Regions from separate parts of the Paenibacillus sp. FSL R5-0887 genome, predicted to be linked through region 2. Evidence: riboswitches for the same ligand, from Rfam matches in the RefSeq annotation. Region 2 holds a riboswitch; each other region holds the start of a gene.
What was found. Region 2 has a riboswitch for thiamine pyrophosphate ahead of MKY14_RS00345 (thiamine phosphate synthase). Riboswitches for the same ligand answer to the same signal wherever they lie in the genome.
Positions count from the first base shown of each region.

Region 1: another riboswitch for thiamine pyrophosphate. It lies ahead of MKY14_RS25295 (ABC transporter substrate-binding protein); the one in region 2 lies ahead of MKY14_RS00345 (thiamine phosphate synthase).
Region 3: another riboswitch for thiamine pyrophosphate. It lies ahead of MKY14_RS03705 (ABC transporter ATP-binding protein); the one in region 2 lies ahead of MKY14_RS00345 (thiamine phosphate synthase).
Region 4: another riboswitch for thiamine pyrophosphate. It lies ahead of thiC (phosphomethylpyrimidine synthase ThiC); the one in region 2 lies ahead of MKY14_RS00345 (thiamine phosphate synthase).

Region 1 covers NZ_JBBOCE010000002.1:1,672,024-1,679,452, forward strand. The annotation lists gene MKY14_RS25285 (MFS transporter) at 1-181, shown strand, start outside; gene MKY14_RS25290 (hypothetical protein) at 254-1,705, shown strand; TPP riboswitch at 1,864-1,974, shown strand; gene MKY14_RS25295 (ABC transporter substrate-binding protein) at 2,136-3,185, shown strand; gene MKY14_RS25300 (thiamine-binding protein) at 3,264-3,557, shown strand; gene MKY14_RS25305 (ABC transporter permease) at 3,554-4,315, shown strand; gene MKY14_RS25310 (ABC transporter ATP-binding protein) at 4,350-5,183, shown strand; gene MKY14_RS25315 (hypothetical protein) at 5,381-5,752, shown strand; gene MKY14_RS25320 (WecB/TagA/CpsF family glycosyltransferase) at 6,199-6,948, opposite strand; gene MKY14_RS25325 (nucleotidyltransferase domain-containing protein) at 7,182-7,429, opposite strand, start outside.
Region 2 covers NZ_JBBOCE010000001.1:74,615-82,043, reverse strand. The annotation lists gene thiH (2-iminoacetate synthase ThiH) at 1-122, opposite strand, end outside; gene MKY14_RS00355 (thiazole synthase) at 156-923, opposite strand; gene thiS (sulfur carrier protein ThiS) at 979-1,182, opposite strand; gene MKY14_RS00345 (thiamine phosphate synthase) at 1,221-1,826, opposite strand; TPP riboswitch at 1,940-2,041, opposite strand; gene MKY14_RS00340 (SDR family oxidoreductase) at 2,129-3,001, opposite strand; gene MKY14_RS00335 (GDSL-type esterase/lipase family protein) at 3,239-5,350, opposite strand; gene MKY14_RS00330 (AraC family transcriptional regulator) at 5,545-6,483, shown strand; gene MKY14_RS00325 (hypothetical protein) at 6,561-6,989, opposite strand; gene mdh (malate dehydrogenase) at 7,117-7,429, opposite strand, start outside.
Region 3 covers NZ_JBBOCE010000001.1:819,943-827,371, reverse strand. The annotation lists gene MKY14_RS03725 (S-layer homology domain-containing protein) at 155-811, shown strand; gene MKY14_RS03720 (amino acid ABC transporter ATP-binding protein) at 907-1,659, opposite strand; gene MKY14_RS03715 (amino acid ABC transporter permease) at 1,673-2,341, opposite strand; gene MKY14_RS03710 (amino acid ABC transporter substrate-binding protein) at 2,395-3,231, opposite strand; TPP riboswitch at 3,454-3,557, shown strand; gene MKY14_RS03705 (ABC transporter ATP-binding protein) at 3,756-4,451, shown strand; gene MKY14_RS03700 (ABC transporter permease) at 4,432-5,208, shown strand; gene MKY14_RS03695 (ABC transporter substrate-binding protein) at 5,205-6,242, shown strand; gene thiM (hydroxyethylthiazole kinase) at 6,284-7,078, shown strand; gene thiD (bifunctional hydroxymethylpyrimidine kinase/phosphomethylpyrimidine kinase) at 7,102-7,429, shown strand, end outside.
Region 4 covers NZ_JBBOCE010000002.1:2,816,843-2,824,271, reverse strand. The annotation lists gene MKY14_RS30395 (alpha-amylase family glycosyl hydrolase) at 1-1,990, opposite strand, end outside; gene MKY14_RS30390 (phosphotransferase) at 2,244-3,230, opposite strand; gene thiC (phosphomethylpyrimidine synthase ThiC) at 3,316-5,058, opposite strand; TPP riboswitch at 5,162-5,271, opposite strand; gene MKY14_RS30380 (beta-galactosidase) at 5,343-7,394, opposite strand.

The DNA.
Region 1 (7,429 bases), on a different contig from region 2:
TTCCGGAGGTGTTGGCGGTGCTTTGCTACCTCTGTTTATGGGCTGGTCTATGGACCATTTAGAAGTGGCACAAACAGCCGGATTACTCGCCGCTTTTGCCGCCTTCTTGTTTCTGCTAAGCATTGCCGCATGGAGGTTCCAGTCCATGCAAGCGGTGAAAGGAAAGAGTTCCCGTATTTAGAACAGTATCAACGTTATCCTTTTAGGGTAATGTGATCTATAAGCATATTCTGAGCACAAGGATGGACGATGAATGAATGAGTCTTCAACTGAGCCTTTGTTACATACTGCGCTCATGCAGTTTATATTTCCCTTTTCTATAAAAAAGGGCGATTCTAAGCAGCTTATCCAGCAATTACAGAACGACGGCTTCACACGTTTTTTTCTGGATAATAAAGAGCTTGAAGCTGCCTATTACGGAGATGGCTACTGTGTTTCCCATGAACGAATGGAGCGCACCTATTTACCGTTTGCTGCACATGTCCTTTTTCCACGCAGGAAGGATGCCGACTCGTTTCGCCGTTTTTCCAGAGTAAATAATCTCGACTGCATTCTGGAGATTCCGCAGCAATCTATATTTTTCAAAATTCTCTCGACGGATATATTCATATGCCCTTTTCAGCTTGGATTCGTGACGATACGTGTCCAGCTGGAGGGGGATTCAATTCCCTTTAGTATTGCCCTAGAATTCGCAGATCGTTTCCGTGCGCTAGAGAATACCTTCATACAGGATGATTACACTTATATTCATTGCGGGGAACAGACCTATGAGATGGTAGAGGATTTTGTCTTCCGAAATTTGGTGGATGGACTGGAGCCATATCTGGATCAATCGGATATCAATGGGGCTTATTTCGAGACCCTTCCTTTTTTCGTAGATGAAAGAATGCAGGTGCAAGCTTTTTATGGCTTTCAGAATGAAGAAAGCTCTGATGAGATTAGTGTAAATCTGCGCTATCGTGCCTCACAGCTTGATGGAATTGATCTGAACGGAAAGCCCTATGCCAGTGCCAGCGATCCAGCATATATTGCGAACTATTGTCATGAACACTCCTATAATCGCTGGGGTCCAGACACGTATTATATGATGAATGAGCAGACCTTTTGCTGCATGACCCGCGCTGAACAGGAGATTGCTGTTAGTCTAGCCAACCAGATGTACGGGCAATATTATTACGGATTTTTACTCAATATTTTCCACAAAATCGTTCTGCTAAAGCTAGCCAATATGCACTCCCGACTTCGGATTAATCATGATTATGAGGAAATAGACAATCTAATCTACTCCATTAATAAGTTCTCGGCAAAGTTCTACTTCTTGGAGTTGATTTCCCAGTCGCAGGGCCGGGAGATATTTCTTCAGCTGCGTAAAGTATACGGAAACGATGCTTTGTTCGAGGAAGTGAAAGAAACCTTAAATGACCTGTTTCAGTATCAGGATAAGTTTCAATCCAAGCGACGGGATAATCTGCTGATGATTCTTACTGTATTTACGGTAGTAAGCGGGATTTACGGCATGAATCAGGTCATTGACGATCTGGATGGAAAGATTCAATGGAGTAAAATGATTGGTTATTCTCCCTTTGAATTTCTTGCCCTCTTCGTGATCATGAGCGGGATTCTGATCAGCGTTGTCCTCACGCTAGGGGCGCTGGTTAGTGAGCTTAAACGGCGTCACCGCAAGAAATATAAAGATCTAGACTAGCAAAAAAGAAACTACTGGATTGGAAAAATTCAGGAGTGCACTACTAGACATTCCGAGTACAGCCGTCTATAATACACCGTATGCGAGAAATATAAGATATAAAGTATGGGTACAAAACTTATGCTTACTTATATTGCACATAGAAATACCCGTTAACTTCATAGAACCAGGGGTGCTGGAATTGGCCGGCTGAGATTGTATCCCACAAGATACTGACCCTTATACCTGATCTGGATAATGCCAGCGTAGGAATCGCCAATTGGTTCTGGTCCCTGTGACCTTAACTAACCTTGCGCCAAGCCAGCGTCCCGATCACTCGGGGCGCTTTTTTTGTAAGATCACTAAAAGATGTAGAAAAACGTACATACTACAACTTACGGTTCATGTTGTGAAGACGGGATTCTTGTAACCTTAAAGGAGAGAAGAAGACATGCACCTTAAAAAAGCACTTACGTTGTGCCTCACCTGTGTACTCATTCTTGCCATTGCCGGATGCGGCAGCAACAATGGGAATACAGCCGGAAACAAAGCAAATGCTACTGATCCAACTGCTTCGGCTGGGACGGATGCTCCAAAAGAGCTCACCAAAGTTAAAGTCGCACTCGACTGGACACCGAACACAAATCATACCGGTCTATACGTAGCTAAGGATCTTGGTTACTACGCTGAAGAAGGTCTGGACGTCGAGATCGTTCAGCCAGGCGCAGCGGGTTCTGATACTATGGTTACTTCTGGCGAAGCCGCATTTGGCATCAGCGCCCAAGAAGGATTAACGCTAGCCCGTCTACAAGGCGTGCCCCTTGTCTCGATAGCAGCTATTATTCAGCATAATACGTCGGGATTCGCTGCTCCAGTAGATCGCAATATTAAATCACCAAAGGATTTTGAAGGTAAAACCTACGGAGGCTGGGGCTCACCGGCCGAAGAAGCAGCCATGAAAGCTATCATGGATCCTGAAGGTGGCGATGTGAAAAAGGTGAAGCTGATCAGTATCGGTGAAGCTGATTATTTTACCGCCGTCAAACGTGACATTGATTTCGCCTGGATTTTCTACGCTTGGACTGGTGTTGAGGCTGAGTTGCGTGGCGAGCCATTGGATATGCTGTACTTAAAGGATTATGCGCCGCAGCTCGATTATTACACGCCTGTGCTGACGACGAGTGAGAAGCAAATTGCAGATCATCCTGATCTGGTGAAGGCCTTCATGAAAGCCACATCAAAAGGTTATCAATATGCCATAGATCATCCGGAAGAGGCTGCCGGTATGTTATCGAAGGCCGTTCCTGACCTGGACGCCGACCTTGTCCTAGCTAGCCAAAAATGGCTTAGCCCAAAATACAAGGACGATGCTGCCCGCTGGGGCGAGCAAAAAACCGAGGTCTGGCAAAATTACGGCGACTGGATGTATGATCTGAAGTTGCTGGATAAACCGCTGGATGCTGCTAGTGCATTCAGTAATGATTTTTTACCGGCGGAGTAAACAACAATTGTAATGAATTACTTCGTTATCAAAGTTGGCTTTTTGAACTTACCTTATAAAATGAGAGGATTGATTATTGTGGCTAACACCCTACTAAGCATTCAAGTAATTCCAAAAACTCCGAACAATGAGGATTCCATCCCATACGTAGATAAAGCGATTGAGGTCATTCAGAAATCCGGCGTTAAACATCAAGTGAATCCACTGGAAACCACAATGGAAGGTGAGCTTAGCGAGCTGCTGGAGGTTGTGCGTCAGATGCAGGAGGCGTTGATCGAAGCAGGCAGTCCAAGCGTAATTTCGCAGATCAAAATCGCTCATAATCCTAACGGAATCAGCATGGATAAATTGACGGAGAAATATCGGCCGTGAGATCGACCTGGAAGCTAATATGGCCGCCCCTTGTGGCGGTCGTCTTCTTTTTAACCGTATGGCAGCTATCTGTATCTGTATTTCATATTGAATCCTGGATTCTGCCGAGTCCTGCTGATATTGCCCGTGAATCCACCAGTAACGCTTCTGGTCTTTGGGCTCATACGATGGCTACGCTGCGGCTCACTTTAATTGGTTTTCCCATTGGTACGGGGGTAGGCCTGATCGTTGCTTTGCTTTTGCATCTTTTGCCTTGGGCTAGACGGGCTTTTTATCCACTTATTATTCTGAGTCAAAATGTTCCCTCCATCGCGCTCGGACCCCTGCTCATTATCTGGTTCGGCTTTGGTCTTTTGCCCAAAATCGTGCTGATTACACTAGTATGTTTCTTCCCGGTAGCTGTCGCTGCGATGGGCGGTCTGGCCCAAAGTGATCAGGTCATGATGAATTATATGAAAATGGCTGGCGCAAGCAAGTGGCAAATCTTCACCAAGCTGGAGCTGCCCTCTTCTATCCCGGCACTATTTTCCGGCGTAAAAATATCTGCTACTTATGCGGTTATGGGCGCCGTGGTCGCTGAATGGATTGGCGCGGATAAAGGTATTGGCTATTATATGCTTCTGCAGAAATCCGCATATCGTACGGATCGGATGTTTGTTGCTATTGTTATTATTGTACTTTTAAGTCTTGTACTCTTTGCTATTATTGCATTGCTGGAAAAATGGCTGGTTCGCTGGAAGCCGCGCCGTAACTCATAGAAAGGAAGATGCCTGTATGTCTCAAGCGACGCAAATGCAACACAGAACAACAGAAGTCATAAGCTCTCCTGAAGCTCATACCGTGGCACCCGCCCTTGAAGTGAGCGGCATCTCCAAATCTTTTTCCCATCGTCGCCGTGAGACGAAAGTTCTGAATAATGTCTCTCTCAAGGTAGAGCAACAAGAGTTCGTTTCGATCGTTGGTCCTTCCGGCTGCGGAAAAAGCACCTTATTCCATATGATTGGCGGCCTTGTGAAACCCGATGCAGGCACGATCCGCATGAACGGTAAGGTCGTTACAGGTCAACGCGGTGAAATTAGTTATATGCCGCAGCAGCCTGCGCTTTTTCCTTGGCGTACAATTGAGGATAATGTGCTGCTTGCTGGGGAGATCAAAGGTGCACTGCGGGATGGAGCCCGCGAGGAAGCGCGCCAGTGGCTTACCAAGGTTGGGTTAAGCGGGTTCGAACATGCTTATCCGCATATGCTGTCTGGCGGGATGCAGCAGCGTGCAGCTTTTCTCAGAGCATTGCTCGCTCCCCAGGAGCTAATGTTGCTGGATGAACCTTTCAGCGCACTCGATGCACTAACTCGCAGTGAAATGCAGCGCTGGCTGCTTGAGCTGTGGGAAGAGAATCGCCGCTCTGTGCTGTTCATTACTCACAACATCGAAGAAGCGTTGTTGCTCTCTAATCGTATCTATGTATTTTCCGGCCGCCCCGGCTCCATTCTGCATACAGTCGATGTGCCGTTTCCGCGGCCACGCCGTGATGAGATTACGGACTCTCCCGAATTCCTTAAGCTCAAACGCCAGTTGTCACAGTGGATGCGAGAGGAACAAGCTAAAAATAGGCAGCCGCTAGCTTAATCGCTAAAAACTGTAAACTGATATCGCTGGTATAGCGGTGTCAGTTTTTTATTTTGCAGCGATAAACTCCTGCCCTATTTATAATTGACGCGGATGTATCTGCTCAATTAAACAAATTTCACTCATCATAGTAGGGATCACATTAAATGTGTGGCGAAAACCGACTCCCTGTTGGTAATGGATAGTAACCGGGCGGGTTGGGGACATTCTACGGGATTTATACCGGTGATTTGCTGCTTTGGGCCGGATTCGGCTCAGTCTACGGGATTTATACCGGTGATTTGCTGCTTTGGGCCGGATTCGGCTCAGTCTACGGGATTTATACCGTTGATTTGCTGCTTCGGGCCGGACTCGGCTCATTCTGCGGGATTTATACCGTTGATTTGCTGCTTCAGGCCGGATTCGGCTCATTCTGCGGGATTTATACCGTTGATTTGCTTCGTCGGGCCGGATTCGGCTCAGTCTACGGGATTTATACCGTTGATTCACTTCGTCGGGCCGGATTTGGCTCATTCTACGGGATTTATACCGTTGATTTGATTCGTCGGGCTGTATTGCACCCGATCTAGGGCATTTTTGCCTTCTATTTCCCACTTCGGCGGAATTCCAGTGACTCAGGGGCATTTTTGCCCTTATTGTTCCTCTTTAGCTTTTAGTTTGAATTAAATACGAGACTATGGCATCAACCAGAATCGGTGTTGTTTATTATTATTAATTTGTTTAAAGGTCACAGCTATAGTCGCACTTACATTCTACTCACTACTCTTACACATACTCCCACTACTCACTTTTACTCCTACTCCTTACCTCAATCCCACTACTTACTCTACTCTACTCCTTACCTCAATCTCACTACTCACTACTCACTACTCACTCTTGCTCATACTCCTCACCTTACTCCCACTAATCTCTCTTACTCTTCCCCCTACTCCTTACTTCCTACTCTCACATCTGCCCCCTCCTCCTCTCCCACCAACCGAACCAAAAAAAGGCCCCCATAAACGAGGCCTTTTCTTCATTTCCTAATCATAGCTCGGAACACGAATTTGGGCAGCACTGCCTGTCTGCGCCATCGCGACTTTTGTCCCTTCGCAACGGGAGCGAACAAAAGTCGATGCAACCACTCCAGATTGAGTTTTTTCCATAGCGCTGGTGCAGGAGTAACTTTTCCCGCTATTACATCTAAGCTGCCCCCCACGCCAAAAACAACTTTTACCTGCGTAAGCTCCTGTTTGTGCTTATATACCCATTTGTCAGAGTATGGCGCACCCATCGCAACGATCAGGAAATCTGGCTGTGCGCGCTGTATTTCTGCTACAATGGCAGGCTCCTCTTCCTTGGTAAGAAAACCATTATGTCTTCCTGCAATCTTCACATTCGGATATAACTCCGTGATCTTTTCGACCGCTTTACAGCTGGTAAGCTCATCTGTTCCCAAGAAATAAAAACTCCATCCCAAGCTATTTCCTTGCTCCAAAAGCTCAAGAAGCAGCTCATATCCAGTTACCCTCTCAGCAATAGGATCGCCTTTTCTTTTTGATGCCATCACAATGCCAATCCCGTCAGGAGTGATTAGATCCGCTTCTTGAAGTATGGTTCGTAGCAGCTCGTCCGATTGACTTGTTATCGTAATTTCCGGGTTAGCCGTGATCAAATGGAAAAGTTTCGATTCCCCAGATTGAATATGCTTTGTTAGATGAAGTGTTGTCTCATGTAGTGTTAGTTTTGAAAAGGGAACTCCTAATATTGAAACTGTCCCGTCCATATAATCACCTCTCACTAAAATTCCACTTCAATATACCTTACCATAATCAAGAGGAGGAAGGGGAGTCATTTAAGTTACTTAATCACTACAGCCAGCTAGCCACTCACCCAAATACTTATAGCCACTTCAACCATCCGACCATTCCACCACTCCGACCATCCCAGCCACTACAGCCATCCCCAGCACCCCCGCCACCACAGCTACTCTACTCACCAAACACCCTATAGCTCCACTCACTCCTCCATAAACTTCCACCACTCTACTAACCAAGGTTCATCGATCCCCCGCATGCGGAATTCCTCTACAAGTATCTTCCGGAATCGTTTTTCCATTTTGACAAAGTTATTATCCTCTTGGTACATAGGAGCAAAGGATTCATCATCTCTAATAAAACTCCAAAAATCGCCCGCACACTCCATAATCTTTCGGCCGACAGTCGTTTGTTTGGCTACAGGTACCAGCCATTTGTCATAGGGGTAGG
Region 2 (7,429 bases):
AAATCATTTTCGTTCAGCTTGTCTTTTCCAAGCGCCCGCTTAACGTCATCCTCCCGGAACTCCTTCCACAGCTGCTCATAAGGATACTGCTCCAAGCGGGCCAGTGTGTCAAAAAAGCTCATGCTAATCTTCCCTCCTTTCGTGACCTATCAAATTCAGTTCAAAAATCCAGTCAACGGTGACGAAGCAAAAGCAACTTCTTCTACAGGACCGAGTCCTGCCAAATAAGCTTTGCGGCCAGCGGCTATCGCCTCGCGGAACGCTTCCGCCATGACGAGCGGATTACGTGCCGTTGCAATAGCCGTATTAAGCAGAACAGCAGCGGCCCCCATCTCCATTGCTTCCGCCGCTTCCGAGGGCTTGCCAATTCCGGCGTCTACAATAATCGGCAAATTCACTTCTTCAATAAGAATACGCACAAGCTCCTTAGTGCGCAGGCCGCGATTCGTCCCGATCGGCGCACCAAGCGGCATCACAGCAGCAGCACCGGCATCTCTCAGACGTAAAGCAGCCGAAAGGTCCGGACTCATATAAGGCAGTACTACAAAACCCTCCGCTGCTAAAATCTCTGTAGCTCGTATGGTCTCCAGATTATCTGGAAGCAGGTATTTCTGATCATTGATCACTTCGATCTTGACCCAGTTCCCCAGTCCCGCAGCTCTTGCTAATCTTGCAATACGGACTGCCTCTTCCGCTGTACGCGCTCCTGAGGTATTAGGCAGAAGAGTCATGTGACCGGGAATGTGGTTCATGATATTTTCTGCTCCACCTTGCGGGTCCACTCGGCGAAGCGCTACAGTAATCACCTGAGAACCAGAGCTTGCGATCACTTCGGGGATCAACGTATTCCGGCTATATTTTCCGGTTCCGATAAATAATCTACTGGTTAATTCGATGCCGCCAATATGTAACGGGTCATGCATGAAATTACCTCCCTTTGGTTCGTATAAATTTCTCAAAATTCTATACCGCTCCATCTCAACCCCCACCAACAAAGTGCACCAGTTCCAAACGATCATCCTCGCTCAGAGCAGTACTTTCATAATTCTCCTTACTGACAATTTCTCCATTCAGCTCAATGATCATCAGACGACCCGACCACTCAGGAAGACTGATCAAATCAGCTATAGTTTGAATACCACCAGAACACTCTGCGGATTTCCCGTTAATCAACAGCTTCATTCTGAATCACCCCCTTCGCCCATGCTGTTACCTCCAGGCTATGAATGAACCGCCTTATGAATAGCTTTGGCGGCCTCATAAGGATCATCCGCTCCGCAAATACCGGACATCACAGCAACTCCTGCCGCACCTTGTCTAATGATCTGCGCCGCATTAGCGGGGCTAATTCCTCCAATCGCAATTACAGGAATAGAGCTGGTCTCCACCGTTTCTGCAAGCAGCTCTAACCCACGTGCGGGCAGCCCTAACTTGCTATCCGAGGGAAATACATGACCAAACAAGCAATAATCAGCTCCCTGCTCTGAGGCATTCGCCGCTTCTTCCGGAGAATGAACCGATCTCCCCAGCCGAAGCTGAGGTGCAATTCGCCGGGCTGTAACCGGACTCAGACTGTGCCAAGCCAACTGAACCCCCGCGGCACCAGCTGCCAATGCTACATCGATCCGGTCGTTGATTATCAGTTTGGTAGCGGGCATACCGGCAGCCAACAGCTGCTGTGCCGCAGCGAGCAGTTCGCATGCAGGACATTGCTTATCTCTCAGGTGAATATAATCGACCCATGTCTGCACCGTGACAGCTAGTTCAACAAAATGTCTCAGCTGTAGCTTGCCGTCTGATATTAGATGGATCTCAGCTTGCAACATCACGATCTCCTCTCTCACTTCCCTGTAGGTCAGTAAAAAACAAAAAAACTGCCCCCCGTAAGGAAGGCAGTCAGAATCTGTATATAGACGGCACTACAAATAGCCCGACAACAGAAATTCGTTCTCCACTTCCCTACGCTGGTCTTAACCAGATCAGGTTCAAAGGGTCCGGAAATCCATTCCGTCTCAGCCAATCGGCACCCCTAGTGACATAAATATACAATTTTAAAATGCTAACGTGGTTTATAGTAACATATTTTTTTATTGAAATACACCCATTTATTCACATTAGCTGTACTGATCTAACCGTTTACTACCTCGCCACCATTTACATGAATAACCTGTCCAGTCACATAACTGGAATCGTCAGAGGCCAGATATACATAGGCTGGTGCCAGCTCTTCTGGTTGTCCAGGCCGTTTCATAGGCTGTGTACCTCCAAACTCGCTAACCTGTTTTGCATCAAAGGTAGAGGGAATCAGCGGTGTCCAGATTGGACCTGGTGCAACACCGTTTACCCGTATGCCCTTCTCTGCCAGATTCGTGGACAAGGATCGTGTGAAGCTAAGAATAGCTCCTTTAGTTGATGAATAGTCCAGCAGCTGCGGGCTTCCGCGATAAGCGGTAATTGAAGTTGTATTTATAATTGTAGATCCTGCTTTTAAATGAGGCATAGCTGCTTTTGTTAAATAGAACATCGCAAATATATTCGTACGGAAAGTACGCTCAAGCTGCTCGGAAGTAATATCCTCGATCTTAGCTTGCGGATGTTGCTCTGCCGCGTTATTGATGAGAATATCAAGCTTTCCTAAGCCCTCCACCGTCTGTTTAATAAGATCCTTACAGAATTTCTCGTCACCGATATCACCTGGAATTAGGATACATTTGCGGCCTTCCTGCTCGACCTGACGTTTAGTTTCCTCTGCATCTGAGTGTTCATTAAGATATGAAATGACCACATCAGCGCCTTCTTTAGCAAAAAGCACAGCAACTGCACGCCCAATTCCGCTGTCTCCACCGGTAATTAACGCCGCCTTGTCTTGCAGTTTACCTGCTGCTTTATAATTTGCCGGCTCGTATTTGGGCAGCGGCGTCATTTCACTCTCAATCCCTGGCTGATGATGCTGCTCCTGTGGGGGTAAGGTTTTTGTAGCTTGTTTATTGTTGCCTGACATCTTCCCTATCTCCTCTCGTTAAGCAAATTGATAGTTAACTGATCGTCTTAGGATGGCACAACTATGCACGTTTATACGCTGGGTTTGTCATTTTCTTAAATCGCTTTACGAATCTTACTTACCACAATGAAAGTAGATATAAACAACCGTGAGAGATATACTGCTGTAAGTGGAGAGGAATTCACTGCATACAAATAGACACAGCATCGCTGCTGTGCCTTGAATTGTTCACCCTGACTATTTTAGAGAAGAAACATGATTTTCTGCATTCACTTCATGTTCCAGCACCCACATAAAGTACAGAGCTTTGGCCGCTTTCTCCCGGGTCACTATAGCTTTAGGTTCTAGTTCTGTCCCATTGACCATTTCGCCTCTGGCAATCCCCACTTCAGATCTAATGAGTCCTAATTCATATGCACTTTTCACTTTTGAAATTAAATAAGGAGAAATGTCCGCTGTATCAACAAGCTGCGTCCAGGATACAAGAGGATAGTACATCGCACCTCTAGCTCCTGGCTCCAAATTCGAATCATAGCCAGGATCTCCTGGCACTACTGCTGTGCCGTTATAATCAGTCATGTACTTAGGTTTATTAGCAAACTTTACTTGGTAAACATCATAGAGAATAGCACCCATCGATTCACGTGACAGCTTACCTTTCGGATAATAGGCAACATCAGATCTTTCCACTTTCATTAACTTAGAAATACTGCGTGTGAATTCAGCAACTGTCATCTCCGTATCCGGATTAAAATTCCCTTGACGGTCTTTGCCCATTACTCCCAGCTGGATTAATTTTTCAATTTGATTACGGTAATAAGCAGCTTCCCCAGTCGTCGTATCATTCGTTATTTCCGGAAAAATCTTACCCCAGTTCCCTGTTAGTGCCGCATGCTTAACGTTCCCTTTAAGGTAAGGAGTAATGGAGGCAGCAGTAGAATCGCCAGTAGCACCTTTCTCTACAAGCTCCGTAACAATCATCCGCGAAAATTGTTTGGCGAGCGCTTCTTTAAAATGAGTCCCATCGACTTTCTTTGAAGGATGCCCGTTAGCGTAACTTCCGTCATTTGTTTTGCCTGGCGTTTCTCCGGCTTCAATTGACATGAAGAGGGCTGTTATTGCTTCTACACCGATCTCGTTATAATATTTCAGACTTTCCGAGTTAAGGTCAATAAGTGTAACTCCAGATTCATCTGCGACCCGTTTAAGAATATCTACAAACTTTCTTGATTTAAAAGAATTTTCATAGATATATCCCGGACTTGCATTCCCTTTAATTCTGGACATTGGCGTTACCAGTACTGGTATCATGCCCCGGGCTTGAATCGCAGGGAGATAGACTTCTTTAAGGTAATTTTCATACATTGCTTCTGTCGAACCTCTGCCGTAACGTCTGAACTCATCTGCGCTCTCATCATTGTGTCCGAATTGAATAAACACATAATCTCCAATGCTGCCATTCAGTAAAATGTCGTTCAGTCGACCTTCTGTATAGGCATTTTTAAACGAGCGTCCCCCCATGGAATAGTTAGTTACACTCAATTTATGTTGATTAAACATACTGCCAATAATCTGGCCCCAACCACTCATTGGTGCTTCGTCGAAGGTGTAGGACTTGACCGTAGAATCTCCAAGTATAAATAAATTTGGAAGAGCTCCAACTGCTCTATGCTGAGGCAAAATCGGTTCCAGTATGATCTCCTCAATCCCCACAGCTGTGTTCACTTTGTTCGGTTCGATCTCAATATCTATATGATCACGGCCGTTTACATACGTATAAGTCCACTCTTTCCCTTTGGCTACAGCCGTATGCTTGACGGGTACAAGCTTTGCAGCGTCCCAATGTCCACTTTTCAACAAGCGGCTGGTCTGCATTCCGGATACTGACACGATCCCATCCTCTGCGTCAGAAGTCGTTTTTACATATATGTTGTAGGTTCCAGGGGGCGCATCCATTCGAAACGCCATACCGTAGTTGTTATAATTATCTTTCTCAGATTTAGGTTCAGCAAAAAAATTAGGCTCTGTGATGAAAAAACCTGTTCCATCGGATGTAATTGAGTCGGTGTGCACTTCTCTGGCGGGTAAAGCGTTGGTCTCTTGAACAAAACCATAACCTAAAGATGAGTCATACAATTGTACACCGTGATTAGGATCATACCTGACGGATTGATACCCTGTTTTAACTTGGTTTGTAAAATTGAACTTGTATACGCGTGCAATTTGGGTTGGAGGTTGCCTCTCTGCCCCATCTTTTATAAAGGCTGCCTCTGTTGTACCGTGAGTAAGAGTCAATGAAGCCATTAGTAAAGAAGATAAGATTAGTATATTCCTACACAACTTTCCCACTTCATTACACTTCCTTCCGTTTCTCGAAATACTTCCCTAGGTTCCTCCATTATCCCTGTTCTCTAAAGTGATTCAAATGATGATTTCATTCTTTTTTTTGACCTTTTGTAAAGAAAACTATGGAATGATCAACGGCTCGCACTGCAAAACGGTCATATGTATAGGTATCCTTGATATAATTAAGAACATCCCTATTGATCCTAAGGAGGAGAACTCCTATCGCTTACAAAGTCAGCTTTCCGAACATTATAAGTACACTACAGCTGATCGGTGTTCATTATCGTGTAGCAGAACCTGGGTGGACATACCCTGATCATCATCACAAAATCTTCGAACTATTGTATTGCTACGACGGCAACTCCCATCAATATGTAGAAGGAAGTTCCATTGCCTTTGGTAAAGGAGATTGGTTAATTATTCCGCCTGGCTTACGTCATTATGTAGTTAATTCTGGCCTGAGCAACTATATCTACCTCTCTTTTCATTTCGATATTGACGATTTAAAGTTTCGTGAATGGTTTCAGTCTCAGGCTGTACAGAAATGGAATAACCAGCAAATGCAGCGTTCGGGATTAAATCACCAACTGGAACATTTGGATGAATTTATTAAGAACAATATTCTCGCCACGACGGCCTCCACTGGATTTCCCGAGGAAATTGAAGAAATGATTCTTGTAAAAGAAAGGCTTCGTTTGCAAGCGATCATCCTGATGATTTTGACTGAACTCATTGATGTACAGCTCTCGAATTCGGAGAATTCCAACACAGCGCGACAAGCAAACTCTTTGTACGAGGTGGAAACTGCTCATCAGATCGAAAAATATATTGCAGCCAATATTCATTTGCCGGAGCTCACGGTTAATTTGATTGCTGAGCAGCTTTGCTTAAGTCGGGTGCAGTGCCATAAGTTGTTTACAAAGATATATAAGATATCTCCTAGGCAGTACATAACTAACCTAAGATTAAAGAAGTCAAAACATTTGCTGCTTCATACCGATTTAAAAATACAGAGGATTTCTGAACAACTCGGGTTTGCTTCCCAGAGCCACTTCAGCCGACAATTCAAACGATGGACGGGTGTTTCTCCGTTAAATTACCGGCCGAAATCTTATACGAATCCTATCAGGGATTAACGTTTTATGAAGATAAATTACCGGAACATACGAAAAACCCGCTCTCCATTACGGAGGCGGGTATAATTCGCTATAGATTAAACTATATCGTTAAACACCATGAAGAATACCATTAGTAGCAATGACACCGTAAGCAGTGCACTAAGTGTGCGCAATTTTCCAGTCTCTGCGCTAACGTCGCGGTTCTCACGAATTCCAGCTGCTGCAAGACGCAAAGGCTTGCTCATAATACCGCCAAGTGCAAACATCGCTAGCAATAACACAACAACAATAATCATCCACGCTACTGAATAATCACCTTTGGTCATCATATAACCGCCTGTAAGGAGTTGGATCACCAATCCATACTGCGCAAAACGATTAAATCCGGTTACTGCACTTAACGTTCCTTCTTTAGCCCCAGACGACAGTTTCTCTGCACGTCCTAGGATGAAGGGTAGCACAAGGTAGAAGCCAAGTGCCAAGGTTCCGATCATATGTAAGAAAAACAACACGTTCCAATCCATAACATATCTCCTCCGTTTTAACTGTGATAATAGTTACATTTAATTATACCCATTATTGCTTGAGAAGAAAAGGAAACCCCCATTTTAAGTGAACAAAATGGGGGTTTCTTCATACCTCTGTCACAATCTATACAGTTAGCACAGCTGTTACGCTACGCACGGATTCAGCAGACTTATCTAAAGCCGCTTTTTCCTCAGCTGTAAGCTCGAGTTCAAAAATTTTCTCAATACCATTGGCACCAAGTAACGCCGGAACACCCATGAACAGGTTATCGTAGCCATATTCTCCTTCGAGCAAAGCGATAACCGGAATGATCCGTTTTTTGTCCTTCAAGATAGCTTCCGCCATCTGAACTAAAGAAGCCGCTGGTGCATAATAAGCACTACCATTTCCTAAGAGGTTAACAATCTCTCCGCCACCTACACGTGTACGTTGCACA
Region 3 (7,429 bases), 750 kb from region 2:
ATCCAAAGTACTACACCCCAATCTGGCCTATATTTCTATTAAAATCTACTTTTTCGTGAAATAATACAGATTAGACCGCAACCTTTCCATAATTTACAACGTTAAAGGAGTGACAAAGGCTAAGGAGCCTATCCATACAACGAGGTGAAAAGACATGAACATGAAAAAAAGCACACTAGCAGCGATCACAACCGTAGCCATTTTCTCCTTTTCTTTGGGTGGTCAGATGTTTGCAGCTGGGAACACCTTTAAGGATATTGATAACATAAACGGCAAAGAAAAAATCATTTCTTTAAAAAATCAAGGGTTAATTAAAGGTGTCAGCGAATCTCAATTTCTCCCTGGCTCTAAGGTAACTACAGCCCAAGGGATTCAGTTTATCTCCGGCGGTCTTCAGCTCAGCCTCGCAGCCATTGACTTTAACAAAGCTCCTGTTGCCAGCGGCTTGTTCACAAAAGTAAAAGACAAAGCCTGGTACGCTGAAGCCTTTATCAATGCTTATTACAATCAAGTTAAGCTACCAAAAGACATTGATCCTAGCCTAATTATGACCAAAGAGCAATTCACTAACTATCTAGTGCAAGCGATCGAAGGCGTAGGTAATCTGCCGATGATCAATATCGTTCCAGTAGATATCGCTGATGAAGCGTCACTGACCCCTGCATATCAAGGCAGTATTCAGCGCTCCCTGAAATACAAGATCAATACTCTAGACGCTAACGGAAAGTTTAATCCAAAAAGCGAACTCACCCGTGCCGAAGCTGCGATTATGCTCTACAACGCTTTGGAGTTCCTGAAAACTGGAGGATAAGCCAAATATCAGTTACTCTTCTCATTTGAATAATCTACACACGAAAAAGCAGCTCCGGATGATTCCCGAGCTGCTTTTTCTTGTGTATTGTCTTTCTACTCTTCTTCACCATTCAGTCTATTCAGAAATTGCAGAGCCCGGGGATTCTTCGGATGCTCCAGCACTTCTTGCGGAGTTCCTTGCTCTAAGATATGACCGCCATCCATCAAAATGATCCGGTCCGCTACATCGGCGGCAAATTTCATCTCGTGGGTCACAATCACCATAGTCATACCTTCTGCTGCTAATTGTTTGATGACCTTAAGCACTTCCCCTACCAGCTCGGGATCGAGCGCCGAAGTGGGCTCATCAAACAACAGCACTTCTGGATCTACTGCCATAGCCCGGGCGATGGCCACTCTCTGCTGCTGTCCTCCTGACAGCTGATGTGGATAGTTATCAGCTTTATCAGCCAAACCCACCTTAGCCAGCAGTTGAAGGCCCCGCTTACGAGCTTCTTCCTTGGTTCGTTTCAAGACAGTTACCTGTCCCTCCATCACATTGCCTAGCGCAGTCATATGCGGAAATAAATTATACGATTGAAAGACCATCCCTGTTTTCTGCCGAAGAGCTAATACGGAATTCTGAGGAATTTTCTTATGATCTGTAAAATTGATGGTGATATCCCCGAGTGACAGGCTGCCTTGATCCGGGATTTCCAACAGATTAAAACAGCGCAGCAGTGTAGTCTTTCCGGAGCCGGATGGCCCAATAATGACAAGTACCTTTCCATGCTCCATTTTCAGATCAATACCCTTTAACACTTGGAGTGCGCCGAAGGATTTATGCAAATTAATGATTTCAATCACAAGTATCTCTCCTTTAGGTCGCAGAGTAACGATCGAGTCGTTTCTCCAAGTAATTTTGCAGCGCCGACAGCACAGAACAGAACACTAAATAAAACAATCCTGCTTCGGAGTATACCAGCAGAGGCTCATAAGTGGTAGAGGCTACCTGCTGAGCAGTTCTAAACATCTCCGTATAGGTGATGATCGCTGCAAGCGATGTATCTTTGACCAAGCTAATAAAAGAATTGGATAACGGCGGTACAGAAACGCGTGCAGCTTGTGGCAGAATTACGCGGCGCAGAGCCTGCCCACGAGTCATCCCGACTGAGAAGGCAGCTTCCCACTGGCCTTTATGTATCGACAGGATAGCAGCGCGTACGATTTCCGATGAATAAGCCCCTACGCTAAGGGTAAATCCAATGGTGGCGGCAATGAAAGGGTCGAGTACAATACCAACAGCCGGCAAACCATAAAATATAATAAATAGCTGCACTAACAACGGGGTTCCCCGAATGACCCATACATAAAAACGGGCGATTAGCTTCGGAATTACCCACGGTGAAAGACGTGCCAACGCGGTTAGGATCGCCAAAATCAATCCAAGCACAAAGGAAAGTAGCGCCAACGGAATGGTAAAAGCCACCCCGGCTTTAAGCAGGGGTAGCAGTGTATCTAAGAAAATTTGTATTTTGCGGTCATCCATTATTCAGACATCCTTTTTAGCTTCTAGGCTTAATTAGCCTTGCTAGCCTTGTATTATTTTGAAACGTCAGCTCCAAAGTATTTCTCGGAAATTTTCAAGTACGTTCCATCACTTTTCATCTCTTTAATCGCATCACTGACCGCATTCACCAGCTCATCATTGCCTTTCAGGAATACCGCGGCACTTTGTGAGCCTTCAGGAATCTCATCAACCACTTTAATTTTTGCATCTGGTTTTTGTTTTTTCAGATCCAGATAAGACAAGCCATCATTCACAGTTGCATCAATACGTCCCGAAGTCAGCAGGTCCATCGCTTGATTGAAACCGTCCGTAGCTACGATTTCAGCACCGTTCTCACGAGCGATGTCGGATAAGTTACTGGTCAGGGATTGTCCGGCTTTTTTACCCTTTAGATCAGCAAAGGTCTTAATATCCTCATTGTTTTCGCTCACGATCAATACTGCCTTGGATACAATATAGGGTTCAGAGAAATCATACTTCACTTTGCGATCTTCGTTAATGGAAACTTCATTAAAAATGACATCAAACCGTTTCGCATCCATCCCAGCAAAAATACCATCCCACTGAGTTTCAAAAAATTCAGCTTCAACACCTAAACGTTTGGCTACTTCTTCGGCAATTTCCACGTCAAAACCCGTCAATTTCCCCGCAGTGTCATGATAAGTAAAAGGTGCATAAGTCCCTTCTGTACCTATCCGCAATTTGCCGCTGGCCTTCACAGCCTCCAAACTGTTTTGCGCTGAAGATGCTGCTCCACCATTCGTTCCAGCTGTTGGTTCAGCAGCCGTATTGGTATTCGAATTATTGCCGCAAGCCGCTACAAGAACCACGGTTAACGCCAATATAATAGTTAAACTCCATTTTTTCATTATTAAATCCCCTCTCTCTATCCGGTTTTTTTCCGGTAAATTGAATAGTACACTGCCATCACATGATCGTCAATACTTTTTTCCGATTATATACATCGGAATTGTAATATTAACTAGATTTCTACTTATATCTTACCCAATCTTGGATTAATCCTTCACTTCTTTCTCTCTTTACTTCTCAGAAAGATATGGTATATTTATAAACAAATTAATATGGACCTGTTATTTCACTAGGGGAGTCGGCCGACTGAGACGGAGCTTCAAGCTCCGGACCCTTGGAACCTGATCTGGATCATACCAGCGGAGGGAAGTGGAGCAGAATTTTCATCAAGCATGTTAAGTGTTATTATGCAGAATGAACTTTTTGACCCATTCATTTCCTCTGGAAATGGATGGGTCTTTATTTGTTTAGACGCTCCACAAAAATATTAGGAGGTTAGATCATCACGACCATTTTATCTATTCAAGGCCTAACCTACTCTTTTCCGGAAACTGAACAACCCCCTGTATTCGCAAATCTATCCATGGATATCAGGCAAGGGGAATTCGTCTCCGTAGTAGGTGCTAGCGGATGCGGGAAAAGCACATTTTTCAAAACGGTTGCCGGTTTACTCGAACCTACTCATGGAAAAATAAAACTCCCTACGCTCCCCTCAACCGCTAGTCGTTTAGGTCAGATCGCTTATATGCCTCAGCAGGATTTATTGCTGCCTTGGAGAACGGTGCTCGACAACTGCCTTTTGCCCTGGGAGATCAAGCCCAGATTTAGTAAACAGAAAACGATCACTCAGATTCGGGAAATGTTGGCCCGCTTCGGCTTAACAGATGTAGAGAAGGCTTATCCCCATGAACTTTCGGGAGGTATGAAACAGCGAGTAGCATTTCTGCGCACCTTAGTGGCTGGAGACGGAAGTGGTCTTATGCTGCTGGATGAGCCCTTTGGCGCTCTCGATGCCATGACCAAACGTGAGATACACCGTTGGCTGTTGGAGTTATGGGGTGAACTGAATCAGACGATTATGCTCATCACTCATGATCTGGAAGAAGCACTATTGCTCAGTGACCGGATTTATTTATTATCTGGCGGTACGCACAGCGAATTACAGGAGATCAATGTCGATCTACCAAAACCAAGACATTATAAGATGAACTATGAACCCCGGTTTATAGCACTACGGGCAGAGTTGGAGCGAAGATTGCATGCAACCTATACCTTTTAAAAAACATCTAGACAACTATGGTCCCTTCCTTCTTCTGGTACTGCTCATTCTTGTAATCTGGGAGTCAGCTGTTCGCCTTCACTTGATTCCAGCCTTTATTCTCCCTGCACCTTCATCTATTGGCATCGCATTGATCGAGCACAGGCAATTATTATTTGGACAGCATTTATTGGCGACGTTACAGGAGATACTGGTGGGTTTTGTCCTTTCTGTGATTTTTGGTGTATTGCTGGGCATTGGAATGTTCCTGTTTCGCCCCGTAGAAAAGGCCATCTATCCCTTCCTTATCATTAGCCAGACGGTCCCATTAATTGCGCTATCCCCCATTTTTATTATGTGGTTCGGATATACGCTGTGGAGCAAAGTGGCTGTGGTGTTTTTGACGGCTTTTTTTCCAGTCGTAGTGAGTACATATGATGGACTTCGTACAAGTGGCCAGACTTACAAGGACTTATTATTAACATTTGGTGCAAACCGCTGGCAGCTGCTTGTCAAAACCCAAATTCCACTGGCGCTGCCTGCTTTTTTCTCTGGCTTAAAGCTGTCCATTGTATACTGCGTCATCGGAGCTACTATCGGGGAATGGCTCGGCGGCAGTAAAGGACTCGGTTACTTCAGCCGCAGAATGGCCGGAAATATGCAGATCGATGAAATGTTCGCGGCTGTATTTCTGCTGTCCGCGCTTGGTGTTGTGCTTTTTCTGGCGATAGCTTTACTCGAACAATTATTTTTAAAGAAAAGAGGATCTAACCAATGAATCATTTAAAATCACCACAACGAGGACTTATTTCTGTATTTCTAGTATGCACACTTTTGCTCTTAAGCAGCTGCGGGAAGGCAGACAAGCTAAATAGCAACTCCCAAACCGGTTCCTCCAACACCGAAAATAAGCAGTCACACAAGCTGACGATTATGCTTGATTGGTATCCCAATGCCGTTCATTCCTTTCTATACGCTGCGCAACAGCAAGGTTTTTTCCAAGAGGAAGGTTTGGATGTCGAGATCAAAATGCCTGCGGACAGCAATGACGCCCTAAAGCTTGTAGCAGCAAATCAAATTGATCTAGCGCTCAGCTATCAGCCTCAGGTACTTATGGCACGCGGCGAGAAAATTCCTGTACGTTCGATTGCAGCTATCGTGCGGCATCCACTGAATCATCTGATGGTTCCTCAGGCAGGCAGTATTCATAGTCCCAAAGAGCTCGCAGGAAAACAAATCGGCTATTCCTCCATTCCGCTCTATGAAGCAATGATTCGGACAATGATCCAGAGTGATGGAGGCGATCCTTCATCCGCCAAGCTAATTGACGTAGGTTTTGACCTTATCCCTGCGATCTCTACAGGACAAGTGGACGCAATAATGGGCGGGTTCATCAACCATGAACAACTGATCCTTGAAAAAGAGGGACATCCGGTCACCTCGCTTAATCCAACGGATTACGGAGTACCTGACTATTATGAGCTTGTGCTGGTGGCCAGCGAACAAGGATTGCAAAATTCTGAAGCCTACTTTAAAAAATTTCTAAATGCCATAACAAAAGGACAGGAATTTGTGGAGCAGAATCCTGAACAAGCCCTGGATTTACTGGTTGCACATGAAGATGCAACTTCACCGCTCGACAAGGAGATTGAGAAAAAAAGTCTTGAGATTCTACTGCCACTGATGAATGCTGGCGATCAATCTTTTGGTTATCAAGACCCGACATCTTGGGAAAAGGTTCAGCTGTGGTTATCCACCAACGATCTTCTACCAGAAGATATTAAAGCACAGGAAGCTTTTATCAATCTGTAACGTTTAGTTAGTTATTCATACAAGCTTGAGGAGGAATTATGATGAGTTACTTAGCCAAAGTACGGGAATCCAACCCCTTGATCCACAACATCACTAATATTGTAGTAGCCAATTTCTCAGCCAACGGTCTGTTGGCGCTGGGTGCCTCTCCCTTTATGGCGGATGCCCACGAAGAAGTGATCGACATCGCCGCTATGTCGTCTGCTGTAGTTCTAAATATAGGCACACTCAATGACTACGCCATTCAATCTATGTTGCTTGCTGGTAAATCCGCTAATAAACACGGGGTTCCCCTAGTGCTTGACCCGGTAGGTGCAGGCGCAACTTCTTATCGGACCGCTGTCACTCAAAAACTAGTGAATGAGATGCAAATCACCGCACTGCGGGGGAATGTGGCTGAAGTCGCTAATGTGATTGGGGAGAGTTGGTCCATTAAAGGGGTGGATGCTGGCGAAGGTGAAGGCGATGTAGTCCTTTTGGCTGAAGCTGCTGCGAGGAAGTTAAGCTGTGTGGTCATCATAACTGGAAAAGACGATGTGATCACGAATGGAAAAAACACTTATATTTCCAGCAACGGTCACCCTATTCTCACGAAGGTTACAGGAACTGGCTGCTTGCTCAGTGCTGTTGTGGGTGCATTTCTCGCGGTAAGTGGCGGTGCCTCGTTGGAGGCCGCAGTGGAAGCTCTCTCCTTCTATGGAGTAGCCGCTGAAATCGCCGCTGAACTAACAACTGGTCAAGGGCCGGGAAGCTTTCAGGTTGAGTTTCTAAATCAACTGACATGGGTCACGCCAGAAGTCTTCCTAGAAAGATCTAGCATCAAACAGCTCAGTTAATGACCCTCAAAGGAGTGTATTCGATGATTATATCCAAAGCTCTAACCATTGCCGGCTCCGATAGCGGCGGTGGTGCTGGCATTCAGGCCGATCTAAAAACCTTTCAAGAGCTTTCTGTCTATGGCATGTCCGTCCTCACAGCTGTGACAGCGCAGAATACGCTGGGTGTCCAAGGGGTTTATCCAGTGACTCTGGAAGCTATAAATCAGCAGCTTGATTCTATAGGACTTGACCTGCAACCAGATGCCGTAAAGACCGGGATGTTATTTAACAGCGACATCATCCGCATTGTGGCAGATAAAATTAAGTATTACGGCTGGTCTAATCTTGTAATTGATCCTGTGATGGTCG
Region 4 (7,429 bases), on a different contig from region 2:
GGTAGCCATGATAATCATAACCGCTGGCATTCTGCACCACAGGTGTAATCCAGATGGCACTGAAGCCTAGTGCTTTAATGTAATCGAGCTTTTGAATCAGTCCTTTAAAATCCCCTCGCCAAGCTGGATCAGAGTCCGGATTTCCTGCCTTGGCATCCTCCCATGCATGCTCATTGTTACTCGAATCACCATCATAAAACCGGGAAGTGATTACAAAATAAATCGTATCTTCACGAAAATCGCCCTTATTACCAATGTTATAAACAAAACTCTGTTTAGTTTCATTTCCGGCACCATCGATCACAAGGAATTTTAAGGTTGTCGTCTTATTAATCAAGATAGACGGTCCGGTAAGAGATGTCAGTGCATTGCCTGAAATATAGACTTTTGAACTCGTTGTTGGTTCCGTACCATTATCTGTGTAATATGCTGTGGTTGTTGCCGCCTTGTTGTCTTTTATATTAAAAGATACGGAAACCGCTGAGCTCGAATTCCCAACAGGCAGATTCGCAGTGATAATCGGAGCTTGCAAATCGGCATTCAGATCAATCACATAAGCAAAAGAGCCTACATTACCCGCTTGCCCTATAGAGTTAACGCCGAATGCTTTGATAGTCAAAGAAGAAGGTACTTGGATTGGAGTCGTATACAACGTTGAGGTTGTCGTAGGTGTTGATCCGTCGGTCGTATAATAAATTTTATCGCCGCTATTTGTACTGGATAGGGTCACCGTTTGGGCAGAATCATAGGTTTTGGGCACAGGAGAGACGGTTATCACCGGAACCTTAGGAACGTCTGGATTGGCGTCATACCATACGTTATCTGAGTTATACCAGCCCTCTTTTACGCTGCGAGATAAGTCAGCCGTCTGTTTGCCATTGCCGTCATTAAAGATCAGGCTTGCCCCTGTAGCATTTGGAACAGTATAGCTATACCAATCGTTCCCGTCCGATTTCATCAGTATCCCCGGCCATGCTCCACTAGTCGGAACGGTTGCCGGATTCAGATTCCAGTAATGGATGCGGATCGCTGCATTCCAGCTTGCTGGTTTCTTAAAGTGAACGGTTAGCCCCGCTGAAGTAGGTGTAGGTGTTGGCGTCACTGTTGGCGTTGGTGTGGGTGTTATGGTAGGTGTTGGCGTCACTGTTGGTGTAGGAGTTACCGTAGGTGTAGGAGTTACCGTAGGTGTTGGCGTCACTGTTGGGGTAGGAGTTACCGTAGGTGTTGGTGTCACTGTTGAGGTAGGAGTTATCGTTGGTGTTGGTGTAGCTCCGGCCGAAAGGGTCACATAGTCGATATTAATATTCCCGCTATCATCCGAGTCATATTTATAAGCAAGCGTGTTATTTCCTGCCTGTAAAGAGAGTGTTTCTGTTTGGTCTGCCCATGTATCCCAGTTGGTCAGGTTGGCTAATGTTGTCTGTGTAACCTTTATTCCATTGACATAAATGGACACTTTTTTAGCACTGCCGGATGCATTAGCATAGTGAAGCGTGGCATTATAGGACCCTGCTGCGGAAGCCTGGACGTTAAAAGTGGTGGCTGCTCCTGTAGTTGTATATCCATCAACAAAACCAGTGCCCGAATATCCGGTGTGATTCGTATTTACTTTTGCACCACCAGACAGGGATGCACTCTCTGCTTCGTATTTCCCGGCGACCGGAATAACAACCGTCCAGTTCTTCCCGCCGTTATTGTCCCAACTATCCGTTGGAGCCGTGATGTGATAACAATAAATTAGGGTGGCGCCTTCCTGAACATTGAGGTTGGCGATGAACGTGGTTCCATTTTTGGTCATCACCGTGTCCGTAGTATTAGCCCAGTTATTCGTAGTCCAATGTAAGGTCACAGCTGCCGCTGTAGGATTGGTATAGGTGACTGTATGATCCGTATTGCTGGCCGATGCTCCACCCGATAAACCAAATAAACTAAAAATGAGTGAAAAAATAATTAACCACGAAATATAACGCCTGGATTGTTTGGATACCAAGTAAATAACCTCCTCATAATTTTAAGTGCAGCTTACGATTTTAAGCCCATCGTGATGTGCAAACGTTTGCAAAAATGAGAAAAAAAGAAATACTTAATAGTTTTAATCTCCTCCTTCAATGAATAATAAGGAAAAAACTCATTGTATGCGTTTACAAACGGTTCAATATCTGATGAATTTTCCTTGTTAAGATTATAGGCGCCAAACTTTTGCTGGTCAATGCATCTTTTAGGCTATAATTCAATCGTTTTCACTATAAGTTCCCTAAGATAGCAGGTAAATTGTTCAGGTTCTTAGCCAGCCAATTCATTTCTTTTGCAAAACGTTTTGGAGGTACACTATGTTTGTCCATCGCGGCATTAATCCACCACGGGCTTTCCATATACCACAACAACTGCAATGATTTTGTTAAATACCCCTGCTCCACCGTTCGTTCCTCACGATATCCGTCAATAAATGCTGAAGCTAGTGCTCCATCTAAATCTTCATCTAAAGCACATGACATCACTGCTCGCGCTACATCAAGCTGCGGATAATCATATTTGAACCGATCAAAATCTAGAATTGCAGACAATTGGCTATCTTGAAATAAAAGATTATCAACCCATAAATCACGATGTGCCCATCCAGCTACAAGTCCTTCGAATATTTCCGGATCTATTTCTTCAGTCGCTCTCAGTTGTATCTCTAGGTCAGTGATGAGTGAAGTTTTGCCCATTTCCTTTGATTGTTGTAGGAGTACATTCCAATGTTCTAAACGTTCCTCAGGGCTTTGGGGAATAAATTGTGGGGTTCTTTTCAAACTAAGGGTCCCATCATTTAATAAACGATGCATTTTACCTGTGGCACGACCCAAATCAAACATTTGAAGGATGTTAATTTTGCCCGGCTCTATGACACGCCCTTCACAATATTCCATAACCATAAACGTCTCTCCCATATCTGATTCCAGTAAAACTTTATGGTTATAAGCCAACAATTCGGGACATGGGAGTCCCTGTAGATACAATCTTTTCTGTTGAGAAAAGGCGAAGCTCAGCTCTTCTGGGTTATACAATTTATATCTTTTTTTGTTGTATTGTTTAAGTAGAAATGGTCCTGAATCCGTTATGATTTTCCATTTAAGATTTAACCAGCCACGTTTTATTGGGGTAGCATGAAGGACTTTCAATCCAAAAAAATGATAGAAACTATTACTTAAATCCTCTAAAATGGCTTCCTCTGAACGAATCGCTTCCAATTCATCAACTCCTATCTATTCAAAGTATAAAAGAAGAAGCCGCCAATGACGACTTCTTTTAGATATTTCTTTTTAGCAGAAAAAGTTATCTATAAATAAGGCTCCCGCCTTGGAGAAACTCTTGCGCCTTCTCTTGCATTCCTGATTCAATTCTCGTCGTATTCCGGATATTATGAGAGATCTTCATACTGCAAAATTTCGGCCCGCACATGGAACAGAAATGAGCTGTTTTAGCGCCTTCCGCAGGCAATGTCTCATCATGATATTCGAGCGCTCGCTCAGGATCTAACGATAAATGAAATTGATCACGCCAACGAAATTCAAAACGGGCTTTCGAAAGAGCATTATCCCGGTCTTGTGCTCCTTTATGCCCTTTCGCCAAATCTGCGGCATGAGCCGCTATTTTATAAGTAATGACCCCTATACGTACATCTTCCTTATTAGGCAGGCCAAGATGTTCCTTCGGAGTTACGTAACATAACATAGCTGTACCGAACCAACCAATCATCGCTGCACCTATAGCAGAGGTAATATGATCATAACCAGGCGCAATATCTGTAGTCAGTGGACCTAATGTATAAAAAGGGGCTTCGTTACAAGTTTCAAGTTGCTTATCCATATTCTCTTTAATCAAGTGCATCGGCACATGTCCTGGACCCTCTACCATCACCTGTACATCATGACTCCAAGCTATAGCTGTTAATTCACCTAACGTCTCTAACTCGGCAAATTGTGCTTCATCATTCGCATCAGCAATCGAACCCGGACGTAATCCATCGCCTAGGGAAAAAGAAACATCGTACAGCTTCATGATTTCACATATCTCTTCAAAATGTGTATATAAAAAGTTCTCTTGATGATGCGCAAGACACCATGCCGCCATGATGGAGCCACCTCTTGAAACAATGCCTGTCATACGTTGTGCAGTCAACGGGATATAACGAAGCAGAACCCCCGCATGAATGGTAAAATAATCAACCCCTTGCTCCGCTTGCTCAATGAGCGTATCACGGTATACTTCCCACGTTAAATCTTCCGCTTTCCCATTCACTTTTTCCAACGCTTGATAGATAGGCACCGTTCCAATAGGAACAGGAGAATTACGGATGATCCACTCGCGTGTCGTATGAATGTTTTTACCTGTTGAGAGATCCATTATATTATCTGCACCCCAGCGGGTGGCCCATCTCATCTTCTCTACCTCTTCCTCTATGGATGAGGATACTGCGGAATTTCCTATATTGGCATTGATCTTCACTAAAAAATTGCGTCCAATAATCATTGGTTCACTCTCTGGATGATTGATATTCGCTGGAATGATGGCGCGGCCGCGGGCTACTTCATCTCTTACAAATTCCGGTGCCACATTCTCACGAATCGCAACGTATTCCATTTCCGAAGTAATAATCCCTTTGCGTGCATAATGCATTTGAGAGACATTACGCCCCTTTTTCGCTCGCAAAGGTTTTCTATGGAGCGCTGGAAACACTTCCGCCACAGCTTTTCCCGTTGCATTCCCGTTATCTTCAGGCTTCATGGTTCTTCCTTCGTACGCTTCCGCATCCCCTCGTTCCTCAATCCAGCTTAGACGATTGGGCTCTAACCCCTGACGAATATCAGTATGAATATTAGCATCCGTGTAAGCCCCGCTTGTGTCATAGACATGAATTGGGGCATTCTCCTCTTCGCCGTCTATGCCCGCAGTTGGACTAAGTGAGATCTCCCGCATAGGCACCTGAATATCAGGCCGTGAACCCTTTACATACACTTTTTGACTTGCTGGAAAAGCTGATAGATTGATTGGATCGTTGTTCAATTCGCTTGTCATCTCAATTCCTCCTATAAGGTGATTTGATCAAGCGGAGACGGTCTACTCCCCCACAAATAGAAAAGGCCACATCTGTATAAGATGCGGCCTTAGAGTAGACAAATAGAAATAGAACTCCATTTCCTCCGCTGGCATTATCCAGATCAGGTTTGACGGTCGATAGTTATAACTATCCTCTCAGCCTGGTCCCACCAAGCTCCCGTGACTATATAATTGCTACTTCAAAGTATAACCGAAAAGAGAAAATTATCCAAATCTACTCAAATGTGAGATCAATGTATACGTTAGTTTAACACCAATACCCCAAATCCTTCCAGAAGCACCTCGCCCGACAATGTTGTGCCGCTCAGTAAATCTGTTTTGGTCTCATGAAGATGGATCGTGACAGGAGTCTCACTATAATTAAGCAAAAAAGCATAACTGGAAGAAGCTCCGGTACGGACTTGCAGTTCTACCTCTTCTGGGAGCTCCAGCCAATCTGCTGGTGATTGTAGATCAATTAAATTTATGATCTCAGCCGCTGCCTGTTCATTAAATACGGCTCCGTAATACCAAACCTCACCCTTGCCGCGACGATTTCTAGTTACCGCCGGTTTTCCCGCATAATAATCAGAGGCGTAGACCGCCATCACTTCAACCGAAGCTTCCTCTATTTTGAGAATATCATTAAAGTCATCTGCTCCTGTAACGACTTCGGTCACGCCCGACCAGCTAATTGTTGTTGGCTGACGACTGCCCTTAACCATTGTGAATTCTTCAACTGTGATCCCGCATAGATCCTTAGCAGCACCTGGGAAAGGACGCATATAACATTGTCCGCGCTCATCCTTATAGCCGGTTCTACAGCCGAAGATCAGTTTGCCGCCTTGCTGAACATATTCATCCAGCAGTGCTGCTGTCTCATCTGTCATAATCGCTGGGTGAGGATAGATAAGCACGTCGTACCTTGCAAGCTCCTCCAGCGTTGTTTTTTTGCGTAAATAGAGTACGTCATTCGGGATATGCTTCCGCTGAAGCGCCTTGTACCACTCCTTATTGCTCTTCCACATAAACGGGCCATGCCAAACATCGTATTCTCCATCCCACTCATTGTCATAATCACGAACAATAGCAATGTTAGCCTGATTACGAGTACCGACAAACGCATGACCTGCTGCTGCCAGCTCCTGACCGATCTGCCCCGCTTCCCGCACTCTCCGGTTAGGCTGATTATGATAGTCATTGATTCCATGCCAATAAATTTCATTGCCCATCGTAGCTGTCCGCCAGCGGAAATATAACACCATATCTGCTCCATGAGCGATCGACTGATAGGTCCATAACCGCATCTGCCCGGGCTTTGGAGAAGGCATATCCATCCGGTTCACCCAGCCACCCGGGCCCGACTGCTGCTCCATAATGCAGAAATTCGGGGATATCGAACGAACAACAGATAACGACAGTCCCCAGCCTCTATCATTCAGCGGATTCCGCTCATTCGGGTCATAAAAAATAGTAGAGAACTGAGGATAGGAATCATAGCTGAAGAAATCCAACAGTTCATCCGTCATTTCATGGCTATCGAGATGCCCGAACAGACCGTTCGTGGTTACCCACTGCTTAGGGGCAAGTTTACGGATGATATCCGCTTGGTTTTTGGCAAAAGAATTTGTATTGTCCGAAATAAACCGTTTTTCATCCAATGCCTGATGAGGATTGGGTTGCTTCGGTACTGGAGTCGGACGTGGAAGATAGACCTGAGACCAGTCACTATAGCTTTGATTCCAAAAAACAGCTCCCCAAGCCTCGTTCAAATGCTCAAGTGTAACATATTTCTGCTGTAGCCATTCCCGGAAAGCCTTATGGTCACTCTCCGAATAAAATTCACTGATCTCACAGTTGAGCTCATTATCAATTTGCCAGCCAACTACACCCGGATGATTGCCGTAATGTTCAGCCATTTGTTCTGCAATACGTGCACACAGTTCCCGGTATTTAGGACTGCTGTAATTATAATGACGGCGCATGCCATGCTGAAGTGTAACACCTTCGTAGGTAACATTTAAAACTTCGGGATACTTATCAGTCAACCAAGCTGGAGGCGTCGCCGTCGGAGTACCAAGTACAACCTGAAGACCATATTTATGTGCTAGATCAATCGCCCGATCAAAGAGCCCGAACTGAAACTGCCCTTCTGCCGGTTCAAAAATAGACCAAGCAAACTCCCCCATCCGAATGATCGTAAAGCCGAGTTCACGCATCCGGCGATAATCGTCCTCCCACATGTTTTCTGGCCAGTGCTCCGGATAATAACAGACGCCAAGCTCGAATTTTTCAGTTGCGACAGGTTTCTTCATCATTACCTCCAAAGTATTAAAAATATGCTTTCAAT